One region of the Citricoccus alkalitolerans genome, then DNA from elsewhere that is predicted to be linked to it. Evidence: riboswitches for the same ligand, from Rfam matches in the RefSeq annotation. Region 1 holds a riboswitch; each other region holds the start of a gene.
What was found. A riboswitch is a leader RNA that binds a small molecule or an ion and turns the genes downstream of it on or off. The one in region 1 is predicted to bind S-adenosylmethionine.
Positions count from the first base shown of each region.

Region 2: it holds a riboswitch for S-adenosylmethionine, as region 1 does, so the genes downstream of both, ABD134_RS06480 (acyl-CoA dehydrogenase family protein) here and ABD134_RS10070 (LLM class flavin-dependent oxidoreductase) in region 1, are expected to answer to the same signal.
Region 3: it holds a riboswitch for S-adenosylmethionine, as region 1 does, so the genes downstream of both, ABD134_RS01420 (O-acetylhomoserine aminocarboxypropyltransferase/cysteine synthase family protein) here and ABD134_RS10070 (LLM class flavin-dependent oxidoreductase) in region 1, are expected to answer to the same signal.

Region 1 covers NZ_BAAALH010000002.1:912,902-917,303, forward strand. Annotated here, with positions in the region: gene ABD134_RS10055 (ABC transporter permease) at 1-233, opposite strand, end outside; gene ABD134_RS10060 (aliphatic sulfonate ABC transporter substrate-binding protein) at 287-1,306, opposite strand; gene ABD134_RS10065 (ABC transporter ATP-binding protein) at 1,393-2,235, opposite strand; SAM riboswitch class I at 2,246-2,339, opposite strand; SAM riboswitch class I at 2,605-2,693, shown strand; gene ABD134_RS10070 (LLM class flavin-dependent oxidoreductase) at 2,707-4,131, shown strand; gene ABD134_RS10075 (methionine ABC transporter ATP-binding protein) at 4,128-4,402, shown strand, end outside.
Region 2 covers NZ_BAAALH010000002.1:122,460-126,861, reverse strand. Annotated here, with positions in the region: gene ABD134_RS06495 (queuosine precursor transporter) at 76-774, shown strand; gene ABD134_RS06490 (formate/nitrite transporter family protein) at 1,075-1,920, shown strand; gene cynS (cyanase) at 1,935-2,372, shown strand; SAM riboswitch class IV at 2,537-2,651, shown strand; gene ABD134_RS06480 (acyl-CoA dehydrogenase family protein) at 2,744-4,117, shown strand; gene ABD134_RS06475 (acyl-CoA dehydrogenase family protein) at 4,114-4,402, shown strand, end outside.
Region 3 covers NZ_BAAALH010000001.1:325,408-329,809, forward strand. Annotated here, with positions in the region: gene ABD134_RS01405 (hypothetical protein) at 1-240, opposite strand, end outside; gene ABD134_RS01410 (CPBP family intramembrane glutamic endopeptidase) at 331-1,242, shown strand; gene ABD134_RS01415 (VOC family protein) at 1,336-1,992, opposite strand; SAM riboswitch class IV at 2,196-2,310, shown strand; gene ABD134_RS01420 (O-acetylhomoserine aminocarboxypropyltransferase/cysteine synthase family protein) at 2,392-3,756, shown strand; gene metX (homoserine O-acetyltransferase MetX) at 3,773-4,402, shown strand, end outside.

The DNA of each region.
Region 1 (4,402 bases):
ATCACCGAGGCCGGTGAGGGCAGCTGGACCGGGGAGAACAGCCCTGCGGTGGTCGCGGCCCACCAGGCGATGACGAGCGCCACCGGCAGCAGCAGCCCGACGACGGCCCGGCCGGCCGAAGTGCCCAGGATCCCGCGGGCGCCTCGGCCGGTGGCGGGACCACCGCCGTCCCGTGGCCCGGGGCCGGAACCCGGGCTGGCCGGCGTCGTGCCCTGGTTGCGGCGCCCTGTCACGTCATCATCCCGAGGTGATGCCGGGGTTAAGTGTTCGGGCGAGACGAGGGAGCTCACTGGGTGGCCTCTTCGGCGAACGAGGGCTCGAGGAGCTCGGCCAGGGCCTTGTCGACGTTCTCCTGGCTGGCCACGTCACCGGTCTCCACGAGGATCGGGCCGACGACCTCGAGGACGTCGAGCTGCGCCTGGCCGGGCACCGGGTCCACGTCCAGGTTGGAGCGCTCCTCGATGACAGTAATGGCCACGTCTTCCTCCAGACCTGCCACCTCGGCGAGGATGGAAGCAGTCTCCTCCGGATTCGCCAAGGCCCACTCGCGAGCCTGCTCGTAGACGTCCACCACGGTCTGGGCCAGCTCGGGGGACTCCGCCAGGAAAGACTCGGTGGCGTTGAGGAAGCCATAGGTGTTGAAGTCGACGTTGCGGTAGAACAGTTCGGCGCCCTCGGCCTCGGCGCCGGCCATAATGGGGTCCAGCCCGGACCATGCGTCCACGGACCCGTTGTTCAGGGCCGCGTTGCCGTCCGCATGCTGAAGGTTCTGCACCGTGACATCAGCCTCGTCCACGCCGGCTTCGCCGAGGGCCTGAATGAGGAAGAAGTACGGGTCAGTGCCCTTGGTGGCCGCCACGTTCTTGCCGACCAGGTCCGTGACCTCCGTGATGTCTGAATCGGCGGTGGTGACCAGGGCGGACCACTCCGGCTGGGAGTACAGGCTGATGGTCTTGATCGGGGTGCCGTTGGCGCGGTTGAGCAGGGCGGCGGAGCCGGCCGTGGAGCCCACGTCGATGGCCTCGGCCCGCAGCGCCTCGTTGGCCTTGTTCGAACCGGCGGACTGGATCCAATTCACGGTGACGCCCTCGTCTGCGAGTTCATCCTCAAGCCAGCCCTTCTCCTTGATGACCAGGGAGAGGGGGTTGTACGTGGCGTAGTCGATGTTCAGCTCGCCGCCACCCACGCCACCGTCGGCCCCGGCTTCGGCGGCCTCTCCACCGGATCCCTCGCCGGCGACGCAACCGGTGAGCGTGAAGGCCGTGATGGCGAAGGTGGTGAGGGAAAGGGTGAGGCGTGAGCGCATGGTGGGGCCTTTCGAGGGGGTGCGGTGCGTCCCGGGCCGGGAGGGATGAGGCGCCGGGCGATCGGGTGGATACGGAGGGGAACCGGTCAGTGGCGGTGGGCGTCCACGCCGAGGCCGCCGAGCAGCTCGGTCCGGAGGTGGGCCAGTTCGGCCGAGCCGCGGTCCCGGGGCCGTTCACCGGGGACGGTGACCACGGTGCGGGTGGTCGCGCCGGGGGCGGAACCCGGAGCGGGGTCCTGGCCGAGCAGCAGGATCCGGTCGGCCAGCTGGAGCGCCTCGTCCACGTCATGAGTGACGAGCAGGACGGTCGTGGCGGTCTTGGCATGGACGTCCAGGAGTAGGTCCTGCATCCTCAGCCGCGTCAGAGCGTCGAGCGCGCCGAACGGCTCGTCCAGCAGGAGAACGCCGGGCTGCCGGGCCAGGGCGCGGGCCAGCGAGGTCCGCTGGGCCATGCCGCCGGAGACTTCGCGGGGCCGGAGGTCGGCGTGCTCGGCCAGACCCACCAGATCCAGCAAGTGGTCGACGTTCTCGCGGCCCTCGGCCCGTCCGATGCCGGGCGGCAGCCCCAAGGACACGTTCTGGTGGAGGGTGCGCCAGGGCATGAGGCGCGGTTCCTGGAACCCGACTGCGGTGCGGGGGTCATAGGGGCGGACGGCGGACCCACCGACGAGGATCTGCCCGGTGCTGCCGCTGTCCAGGCCGCCCACGGCACGCAGCAGCGTCGACTTGCCGCAGCCGGAGGCCCCGAGGATGGCCAGGACCTCGCCTGGCTGCACGGTGAGGTTGATGTCCCGCAACACGGTGCGTGCGCCGTCGATGGCGGGAAAGGACCGGCCGACGTCGCGGAACTCCACCGCAAGGCTGGTGGTCGGGGCCGGCGGCGCGGTGAGGACGCTGGAACCGGGCAGGGACTCGGCAAGGGCAGTCACGGTGAATCACGCTCCATCGGTTCTGGCATGAGCACCTTCCCGGGTCATACGGGAGGTTGCTGCGGCGTCACTGAGCCAGATCTCTCGGCCGCTCTGGATGGTTGATTCATCTAGTGAAGCAGAGCACGGGGTATCCGTGTCAACCGCTGAAGATGCTGTACACCCGGTCCCACAGGGGGCAGTGAACCGGGCAACGGCATGTTTTCCGGGCCAGTCATTCCCCCTCGCGCACCTACACGCCGCGTCATGTGACGTCACATTCAGGGACTTTTGCCGTCGAATCCGGGCCCGCGGCCAGCCAACGGCACGACAGGTCGATATATGACGCTGGATTAGTTCGTATCCCAAGCCATCTGGTCGCCTGTGAGAGACCCATCCAGAGCGGCCGAGAGATCTGGCTCGACGACGCCGCAGCAACCCCCTGTCGAAGCGGGTGCTACCGCCAGGACCGATGGAAGGACGTGCATTCTGATGCTTGAACGTGTCCCGCGCCGCATCCGGCTCAATGCCTTTGACATGAACTGCGTGGGCCACCAGTCCCCGGGGCTGTGGCGCCACCCGGAGGACCGCTCCAGTGACTACAACTCGATCGGCTACTGGACGCATCTGGCCCAGGTCGCCGAACGAGGTCGCTTCGACGGACTGTTCATCGCCGACGTGCTTGGCACCTATGACGTGTACGGCGGCTCTAACGAGGCCACTCTCACCGCCGGTACCCAGGTGCCGGTCAACGACCCCATGCTGCTCGTCAGCGCCATGGCCGCGGTGACCGAACACCTCGGTTTCGGCATTACCGCAGGAACTGCCTACGAGCATCCCTATCCCTTCGCGCGCCGGCTGGCCACTTTGGACCATCTCACGGGCGGGCGGGTCGGTTGGAACGTCGTCACCGGCTACCTGCCTTCGGCTGCTCGCAACATGGGCAGCCAGGACCAGCTGGCCCATGACGAGCGCTACGACCACGCAGACGAATACCTCGAGGTTGTCTACAAGCTGCTGGAGGGTTCCTGGGACGAGGACGCCGTGGTCCGGGACCGGGACGGTTGCGTCTACACGGACCCGGCCAAGGTGCACGAGATCGGCCACCAGGGAACCTACTTCTCGGTGCCGGGCATCGCTCTGACCGAGCCAAGCCCCCAGCGCACCCCGGTGGTCTACCAAGCCGGCACATCGCCGCGCGGCCTGGCCTTCGCCGGGCAAAACGCCGAATGCGCCTTCGTCTCCGCCCCCAGCCGGGACAAGCTGGCCCAGGCCGTGAGCAGGATCCGTGCTGCTGCCGTGGAGGCCGGCCGTGACGCGAAGGACATCAGGATCTTCAACCTTGCCACCGTCATCACCGGTCCGGACGAGGTGGCGGCCCGTGCCAAGCACGCCGACTACCTCCGTTACGTGGACCATCGTGGTGCCCTCGCGCTGTTGTCCGGTTGGATGGGCATCGACTTCTCGCAGTACGACCTGGACGATGTGATCGGTCAGGACGTGCAGACCAACGCAGTGCAGTCTGCCGTGGAGACCTTCCGCTCGGGCGGTGGCCACGCCTCCGCGGACGGGGAGCCCTGGAGCATCCGGCGACTTGCCGAATGGGTCGGCATCGGGGGCTTCGGGCCGGTGTTCATTGGCTCCGGTGCGCAGGTCGCTGACCAGCTGCAGGATTGGGCCGCGGAGACGGACGTTGACGGCTTCAATCTCGCCTACGCGGTCTCCCCGGGAAGCTTCGAGGACGTCGTGGAGCACGTGGTCCCCGAGCTCCAGGCCCGCGGTGCCTATCCTTCCGAGTACGAGTCCGGCACCCTGCGACACAAGCTGTTCGGCCGCGGGGATCGGCTGGCGGAGAACCACCGAGGCGCCGGCTTCCGGCTGGCATCGGCCGGTACCCGGGACGGGGGCGCGCTGTGATCGAGATCCGCGATCTGCACCAGGCCTACACCGGACGTGGGGGGTCCGTCGAGGTGCTCAAAGGCATCGACCTGACCGTGCCGGAAGGCTCCATCACCGCCGTGGTCGGGCCCTCCGGGGCTGGCAAGACGACCCTCTCGCACTGCATCTCCCTGTTGGAAAAGCCCACCCAGGGCGAGATTCTGGTGGATGGCAGCGACCTGTCCCGGCTCCGGGGCCGCCAGCTGCGCTCCGCCCGCCGTGCCATCGGCACAATCTTCCAGCACTCCGC
Region 2 (4,402 bases), 790 kb from region 1:
TGAGTGTTAATACAGCCGACCGCCACCGCGCCCTGGCGCTGGAGGTCTCGGCGAACCACCGCCCAAGGACCCCACGTGAACTCTTCCGCACCTGCCCCTCAGCACGCACCTGCCCGTTTCGCCCCCACCGGCACCGGCCTCTATGCCCTCTTCACGGCGGTCATGGCCGTCGTGCTGATCCTGTCCAACCTCGGTGCCTCCAAGGGCGTGACCTTCGGCGCCATCGTCACGGACGGCGGGTTCTTCCTCTTCCCGTTGGCCTACATCATCGGGGACGTGGTCGCCGAGGTCTACGGCTTCAAGGCCTCCCGGCGCGCCATCGTCACCACCTTCGCCCTCTCGGTCTTCGCCGCGCTTTGCTTCTGGGTCATCATCGCCCTGCCCGGTGCCGAGTGGTACGACGGCCAGGAGGCCCTTGTCCGGACCCTGGCACCCGTGCCCCTGATCGTGCTCGCCTCCCTGCTCGGATTCCTCGTCGGTCAACTGGCCAACTCCTGGCTCATGGTCCGCCTCAAGCGCCGCTCCGGCGAACGCCTGCTCTTCGGCCGGCTGGCCGCCTCCACTCTGGTGGGTGAGTTCCTGGACACCCTCGTGTTCTGCTCCATCGCTGCCGGGGTCATCGGCATCACGGACGTGCCGACGTTCCTCAACTACGTCCTGGTGGGCTTCGTGTTCAAGTCCGTCGTCGAGATCGTCCTGTCCCCGGTGACCATGTGGGTCATCGGCCGGGTCAAGAAGGCCGAGCCGGCCTACGCCGCGGTTCCCGAGGCGTAGGGAGCCGAGACTTCACGCGGCCTCGGTCACCGGGGTAACCGGGCCGATGGCCCACCCGCAGACGTACGACGACGGCGACCTCCACTTCCAGCGCGTCCGCGACTTGGCGCTGGCCCTCCCCGCGGCATCGAAGCTGGTCAGGGAGCTGCCCTGACGGGATTGACCGGAGGGTATCTCACTGCATCGCGCCGGGACAGTGAGGGAGATTTCGTGGGCAGGTGCGCGGGCGGAAACACCGCAGAAACGCACGCTTCCTAGGTTGGGGGTATGCCCGCCCCCTCGCCCTTGGAGTGATGTCCCATGTCCTATGTCAGCCCGTCAGACTTCGTGAAACACATGGTCGACGCCGGTGAGTCCAAGGTCTTCATGTCCACTCGAGACACCCTGATCCGCTCGTTCATGGCCGGCGCCATCCTGGCCCTCGCCGCCGCATTCGCCATCACCGTCACCGTGCAGACCGGCAACGCCCTCGTGGGTGCGTTGCTGTTCCCGGTCGGCTTCATCCTCATCTACCTGCTCGGCTTCGACCTGCTCACGGGTGTCTTCACCCTCGTCCCGCTGGCCTGGATCGACAAGAGGCCCGGCGTGACCATCGGAGGCCTGTTGCGGAACTGGGGCCTGGTCTTCGTCGGCAACTTCGCCGGAGCCTTCCTGGTGGCCGTCATGATGGTGGTAACCATGACCTACGGCTTCCACACCCCGCCGAACGAGGTGGCCCAGCAGATCGGCTCCATCGGCGAGGGGAGAACCGTCGGCTATGCCGAATACGGCGCGGGTGGCATGCTGACGCTCTTCATCCGCGGCGTGCTCTGCAACTGGATGGTCTCGACCGGTGTGGTCGCGGCCTTCCTGGCCAAGGACGTCGTGGGCAAGGCCCTGATCATGTGGATGCCGGTCATGCTCTTCTTCTACATGGGATTCGAGCACTCCATCGTCAACATGTTCCTCTTCCCGGCGGGCCTCATGCTGGGCGGTGAGTTCTCCATCATGGACTACCTCGTCTGGAACGAGATCCCGACCGTGCTCGGCAACCTCGTGGGTGGCCTCTCCTTCGTGGGCCTGACGCTCTACGCCACCCACTACCGTACGGCGGCCAAGCGTCAGCCGAAGCTGCCGGCCCTGCCCGACCACGCCGTGAGCCGCTGACCATGGACCCCATCATGCATAAGGCGCACGCTGCCGACCTCGTCAATGCCGCACGCATCCGTGCCGGTCTCACCTGGGCCGGCCTCGCGGCCGCCATCGGAGCCGCACCGGTGTGGACCACGGCCGCGCTGCTGGGACAGCACCCGATGACCGCGGCCCAGGCCGGCGTCGTGGTCGAGATGCTCGGTCTGGGCGACGACGTGGCTGAGAGCCTGCAGCAACAGCCGAACCGGGGCAGCGACCCGGCCGTGATGAACGACCCCACGATCTATCGACTGATGGAGGCCATGTCGGTCTACGGGCCGGCGCTGAAGGCCCTGATCCACGAGGAGTTCGGGGACGGCATCATGAGCGCCATCAACTTCAAGGCAGACGTTGCCCGCCGTGCCGATGTGGACGGCGACCGCGTGGTCATCACCTTGGATGGCAAGTTCCTGGACTACCGCTGGTGACCGGGCCGCCCCTTCCGTCACCGGCCGTCACAGACCGTCATCTGGGGCGGCCCAGGACGGTCGGGGCGGCACATCGGCACGGAAACGGGCCCAGATGACGCCAGGCCGCTGAACATGACCCGAGGCTTGGCGGCCACGTGCTGACTGCCTAGGGTCGACATCAGAATCACGAGATCCGGTGCTAAGCCCTGGCTGGCCGGACGGCAACCCTCTCTCCGTAGTGGGGTGCTCCAGGTGATGATTCGGCCTCCGGGGACCACCGCGGGGCAAGTACGGCACCACCGTGAAGACGTGTCCCGGCCGCCAGGCTATGTCGACGCCGTGTTCCGGGCCAACGCCATTCCGGTGTGCCATGGACGACGGGGACACCCATGACGGACACCACCCACCTCGAACACCGCACCGTGCCGACCGGACTGCCCACCTTCGAGGAGCTGCGGGCGGACATCGGCCCCTCCGGACCGACGGACGCCCAGCTCACCGAGCACTTCGCCCCCGTCTTCGCGGCCATCGCTGCGGGCTCGGCACAGCGAGAGCAGGACCACGAGTTGGCGTTCGCGGCCATAGAGCACCTCCGCGGCGCGGGGTTCACCCGAGTGCGGCTCGGCCGCGACCACGGGGGCATCGGCGCGAGCCTGCCGCAACTGGCCGACCTGCTGGTGGATCTCGCCGCCGCCGATTCCAACCTGCCCCAGGCGCTGCACGGGCATTTCATGTTCACCGAGCAGCACGAGAACGAGTCCCAGGGCGCGGTCTCCGAGTGGTGGTTGGCCGAGGTCGCCTCGGGGAAGATCTTCGGCAATGCCCTGGTGGAGTTGCCCCCGTCTGCGGGCCGGCGCCCCGTGCACTGGATCGATGCGGACTCGGACACCGTGCAGGCGGCCGCCGCCACCGGCACCACGGAGGTGGCCCGCCTGACGGGTGACAAGTTCTACTCCACCGGGGCGATCTTCGCCGACTACCTGCTGGTCTCCGCGGTCCCGCCAGGGCTCGAGGAGGACGGCCCGGTCTTCGCGATCATCGACGCCCGCGATCCCGGGGTGCAGCGCATCGACGACTGGAACGGCTTCGGCCAGCGGCTCACCGCCTCCGGCACCACCACCCTGGACCACGTCCCCGTGCGGGCCCAGCGGACCCAGGAGTTCAACGTCCCCACGGGCGTGCTGGCCTACACCGTCCTGTGGATCGTGCTGGCGGCCACGCAGGCCGGGATCGGGGCCACCGCGCTGGCCGAGATCACCACGTTCGTCCGGGGCCGGCGTCGTACCTATGACCACGCCACGGCGGAGACGCCGGCGGAGGACCCGCTGGTGCACCAGGTCATCGGTGCCGTCTCCTCCAAGGTGAGCTCGGCCCGGCACATCGTGCGCGGCACCGCGGCCGTGGTGGAGGAGTCTTACCTCCAGGTCCGGGGGCACAGCGACCTGGAGGACCCGGTGGTGGTCCAGGCCCACGCCCGGGCCAACATCGCGTTGTCAGAGGCGTCACTCGTGGTGTCCGATCTGATCCTGGAGGCCACCAACCAGATCTTCGAGTCCGGCGGGGCCTCTGCCACGGATGCCAGCCGGCAGCTGCACCAGCACTGGCTCAACGCCCGGACGGTCGCCAGCCACACCCCGCTGGTCTACCGCACCCAAGCCGTGGGCGACTACCGGGTCAACGGCGCCATCCCGCCGTTCCACTCCACGGCCCGCAATTCCGCTGCCCCTGAGGCCGCTGCCACATCCACCACCGAGGGAGCATGATGACCACCACCACCGAGCGCACCACCGCCGCCACCAGCGCGTCCACCGGAGGCGAACCGTCCGGCCGGTCCTACCGGGCCCTCCGCGAGCGGCTGGCCCCGGAGTTCGCCGCCATCGCGGACAGCGCCGCGCAGCGGGAGGCCGAGCACATCATCGACCGCGACGCCGTCCGGCGACTGGCCGCGGCAGGGTTCACCTCCCTGCGGGTGCCGGTGGAGTACGGCGGCGCCGGACTCTCCTTCGAGGAGCAGGCCCAGCTGATCGTGGAGCTGGCGGCGGCGGACT
Region 3 (4,402 bases), on a different contig from region 1:
GGCCATATGGTCGCTGAGGTGCGCCGCGGCCTCGGGGGTGCGGGGGATCCGCACGGCGCCCACACCGGGCAGCACGAGCACTCGGTGGAACTGACCGCCCTCGTCGACAACGCCGGCAGGCCAGTCCGCCTCGGCGAGCCGGCGAGCGAGTCCGTCATCAGTGGCGAGGGCGGAGGCCAAGGGCCTGGCGGTCGCGGTGCAGGCGGCGGCGACGTCGTCGGGAGTCGGTGCGGAGGCCATGAATCCACGGTAGCGCGGCGGCCGGCTCAGACCTGGGTAGGACGAGAGGATCAGAAGGCCAGGGGAGCCGGGCACTCCTACACTGGGGCCGTGACCTCCCCCGCTTCGTCGTCTCCGAACGTCCCGAATCCGTCGACCCGGCCGGCGTCGGCAGAGGGGTTCGACTCCCTGGCGGTGCCCTCCGCCCGGATGGTCCGCTGGGAGATCGCCATAGTGCTGGCCCTGTCCCTCGGGAAGTCGGCGGTCTACGCGATCGTCAAACTCATCGACAAATGGACGCAGGCGCCTCTGTCCGGGCAGACCACCACGCTGAACCCGGCGCTGGACGATCGGCAGTACTTCGACCTGACGTACCAGCTGCTGGATATCGGTTTCGCACTGGTCCCGGTGCTGCTGGTACTGCACCTGGTATGGATCCGGGGACGCAACCCGCTCCGCACCTTCGGCCTGGACTTCCGCCGCCCGGGCCGGGATGTGGGCCTCGGCGTCGGGCTGTTCCTGGCGATCGGCCTCGGAACTTTGGCGGTCTACGCGGCCGGACGGGCCACCGGCGTCACCACGGCCATCGTCGGCAGCGCGCTGAACGAGTACTGGTGGAGCACCCCGGTGCTGCTGTTCTCCGCCCTGCGGCACGGGTTGCTGGAGGAGGTCATCGTCGTGGCGTGGCTCTTCGACCGCCTCGGCTACGTGCAGCAGCTGCGAGCGGGGCTTGATCCGAGCCGGCCCGGCAGTGAGGGCGGGCTACGAGTGTGGGGGAGCGGCGCCGTCGTGCCCTTGCATCCCGTCACCGTGCTGGTGGCCTGCGCCGTCCTACGAGGGGCCTATCACCTCTACCAGGGGGTGGGCCCGGGAATCGGCAATCTGCTCATGGGGCTGGTGTTCGGCGCGGTCTACCTGAGGTACCGGCGGGTGATGCCGCTGGTGATCGCGCACTTCCTCCTGGATGCCGCGGGATTCATGGCCTACCCGTTGCTGGCGGCGGCGGGCCTGTTCGGCACCTGAGGCTCGGCTCCGGCACCTGATCCCGACTCTCAGTCGACTTGGGGTGGGTGTTCGACGAAGACTCCCACCCCAACTCAACTGAACGTGACAGAACTACAGGGTGATGGTGCCCTTGGGGGTCTCGAAGGTGACCTCGAGGATTCCGGGGGTGCCGGAGGGTGATTCGAAGACCACGTTGAGGTCCTCGACCTTCTCCTCCGGATCGTCCAGGCCCAACCAGCCGCGGACCCGATCGCGGGAGCCGGCGATCGTGATGGAGGACAGCTCAGCCTGAGGTGTGTGGGCCTGCGAGGGGTGCAGTTCCTCGGTGCCCTCATCCCAGCGCAGGAGGTATGGGACCTGTGGGTCGGCGATGAGGCCCTTGATGCCGATCTGGCGCCACGTGAGTTCGCGGCCGTCCGGGAACTTCCGGTTGCCGGGCACGGACTGGCGCTCCAGGCGCTCCTCGAACGGCGCGAGGTCGTCCACGGTGACACACCAGCCCATCCAGCCGCCGCCCATCTCGGAGCGGGCGCGGACGGCCTGGCCGAACGGGGCCTTCTCGGAGGAGGGGTGGTCCAGGACCTCGACCACCTCGAGGTACTGGCGGTTGCGTAGCGGGAAGATCGCGTTGCGCGTGCCGAAGCGGGGATGGACACCGCCCTTGACGCGCTCGATGCCGAGCGTTTCGGCGAGGCGATCCACCGTGGCGGCGAGTCCTTCTTCGGGTCCAACGGCGTACGAGACGTGATCCAGGCGCATCATGCCCATATCGTCGCACTTTCTTCAGTCACGGACCGGTTAGGTTAACCTCACTTGAAATGTGGCCGAAGTCACAGGTCTGACTGCCGCCTGGTGCCGGGTGCCGGCGTCCGTCAAGGTGGTGGCCACCCGGGCCCCGCTGTGAGGCGCAATGCGACGTTCCAGGGTGGTCGGGGATGAAACCCCGGAGCCGATCTGGCAGACTTGAGGAAGGTCATGAGTGCCAGCATCAAGCCCCGGCTTGCTGGCCGGCAACCCTCCAGCTCGCGGTGGGGTGCCCCGGGTGAGGACCAGGCAGGTGCCAACCGGCACCGGCAAGCGCGGGCCACCACGCCGCGTCGGGTTGCTGGACGATGTCCGTGCCCGCCGGCACCACGCAGGTGGCCCTGAACTGACAGGAGCCGTCACATGACTGACACCCCCAACAGCACCCCGAACACCGAAGCCGCCGCCGATCCGGCCCAGTGGGGCTTCGAGACCCGCCAGGTCCATGCCGGGATCCCGGAGGAGAACCCCTACGGCGCCACCGTGTTGCCGATCATCCAGTCGAACTCGTTCGACTTCCCCTCTGCCGAGGTCGCCGCGGACCGCTTCGCACTGAAGGACCTCGGCCCGATCTATTCCCGCATCGGCAACCCCACCCAGGAGGCCGTGGAGGGCAAGATCGCCGCCCTGGAGGGCGGAGTCGGGGCCCTGCTGCTGGCCTCGGGTCAGGCCGCCACCACCTTCTCCATCCTCAACCTCGCGGGTGCGGGGGACCACGTCGTCGTATCGGCCTCGCTGTACGGCGGCACGCAGAACCTGTTCAAGCACACGTTGGCCAAGATCGGCATCAGCACCACCTTCGTGCAGGACCCGGACAGCCCGGCTGCGTGGAAGAACGCCATCCAGGACAACACCAAGGCCCTGTTCGGCGAGACCCTCGGCAACCCCCGCGGGGACGTGCTGGACATCCGCGCCGTCGCCGACGTGGCCCACGAGGCAGGGGTGCCGCTGATCGTGGACAACACCCTGGCCACCCCGTACCTGCTGCGCCCGATCGAGCACGGGGCGGACATCGTGGTCCACTCCGCCACCAAGTACCTCGGCGGCCATGCCGCGGCCATGGGCGGTGTGATCGTGGACGGCGGCACCTTCGACTTCGCCGCCCAGCCGGAGCGCTTCCCCGGCTTCAACACCCCGGATGAGAGCTACAACGGGATCGTCTTCGCCCGTGACCTCGGGGTGGACGGCATCCTCGGCGCCAATCTGGCCTTCGTGCTCAAGGCGCGGGTCCAGTTGCTGCGCGACTACGGCAGCGCGATCAGCCCCTTCAGCGCCTTCCTCCTCAACCTGGGGCTCGAGACGTTGTCCCTACGTATGGAGCGTCACGTGGCGAACGCCCGCCAGGTGGCCGAGTACCTGGATGGGCACGCCCTCGCCGAGACCGTCATCTACCCGGGTCTGGCCTCGAGCCCGTGGCACGAGCGCGCCAAGCACTATCTGCCGCAGGGCCCGGCGGGCTTCGTCTCCTTTGAGATCGCCGGCGGTCGCGAGGCCGGGGCCCGGTTCGTGGACGCACTGCGCCTGCACCACCACGTGGCCAACATCGGTGACGTCCGCTCACTCGTCATCCACCCGGCGTCCACCACGCACTCCCAACTCACCGAGGAGGAGCAGCGTGCCGCCGGCGTGACCCCCGGCCTGGTCCGCCTGTCTGTGGGCGTGGAGAGCATCGAGGACATCTTGGCCGATCTTGACAACGGCTTTGCCGCGGCCGACGTGAGCGCCTAGGTCCGGAGATATTCGCATGACCACCACCACCCCCCAGCCGACCGCCACGGACCTGCCCGAGGGTGGCCCGCACACCCAGCGCATCGGCGCCCTGGACTTCGAGACCGGTGGGCACCTGCCGGAGGCGGAGATCGCCTACGAGACCTGGGGCAGGCTCAACGCCGAGAAGTCGAACGCCGTGCTGGTGCTGCATGCCCTGACCGGGTCCACGCACGTGGCCGCCTCCTCCGGTGATCCGGAGGAGGGCTGGTGGGAGGGCGTCGTCGGCCCCGGTTGCGCCATCGACACCAACACCTGGTTCGTGATCGCCCCGAACATCCTCGGCGGTTGTTACGGGAGTACCGGACCGTCCTCGCTGGACCCGGAGGGCGCCCCCTGGGGCTCCCGCTTCCCGTTCACCACCATCCGCGATTCCGTCCATGCCGAGGCGCGGCTGGCCGACGCGCTGGGCATCGAGCGCTTCCAGGCGGTGATCGGCGGCTCCATGGGAGGCGCCCGCGCCCTGGAGTGGGCCGCTGCCTACCCCGACCGTGTGGCCGGTATGGCCGTCATCGCCTGCGGCGCGCACTCGACCGCCGAGCAGATCGCGTTCGCCCAGGCACAGGTGCAGTCCATCACCCTGGACCCGAACTTCCGCGGCGGAGAC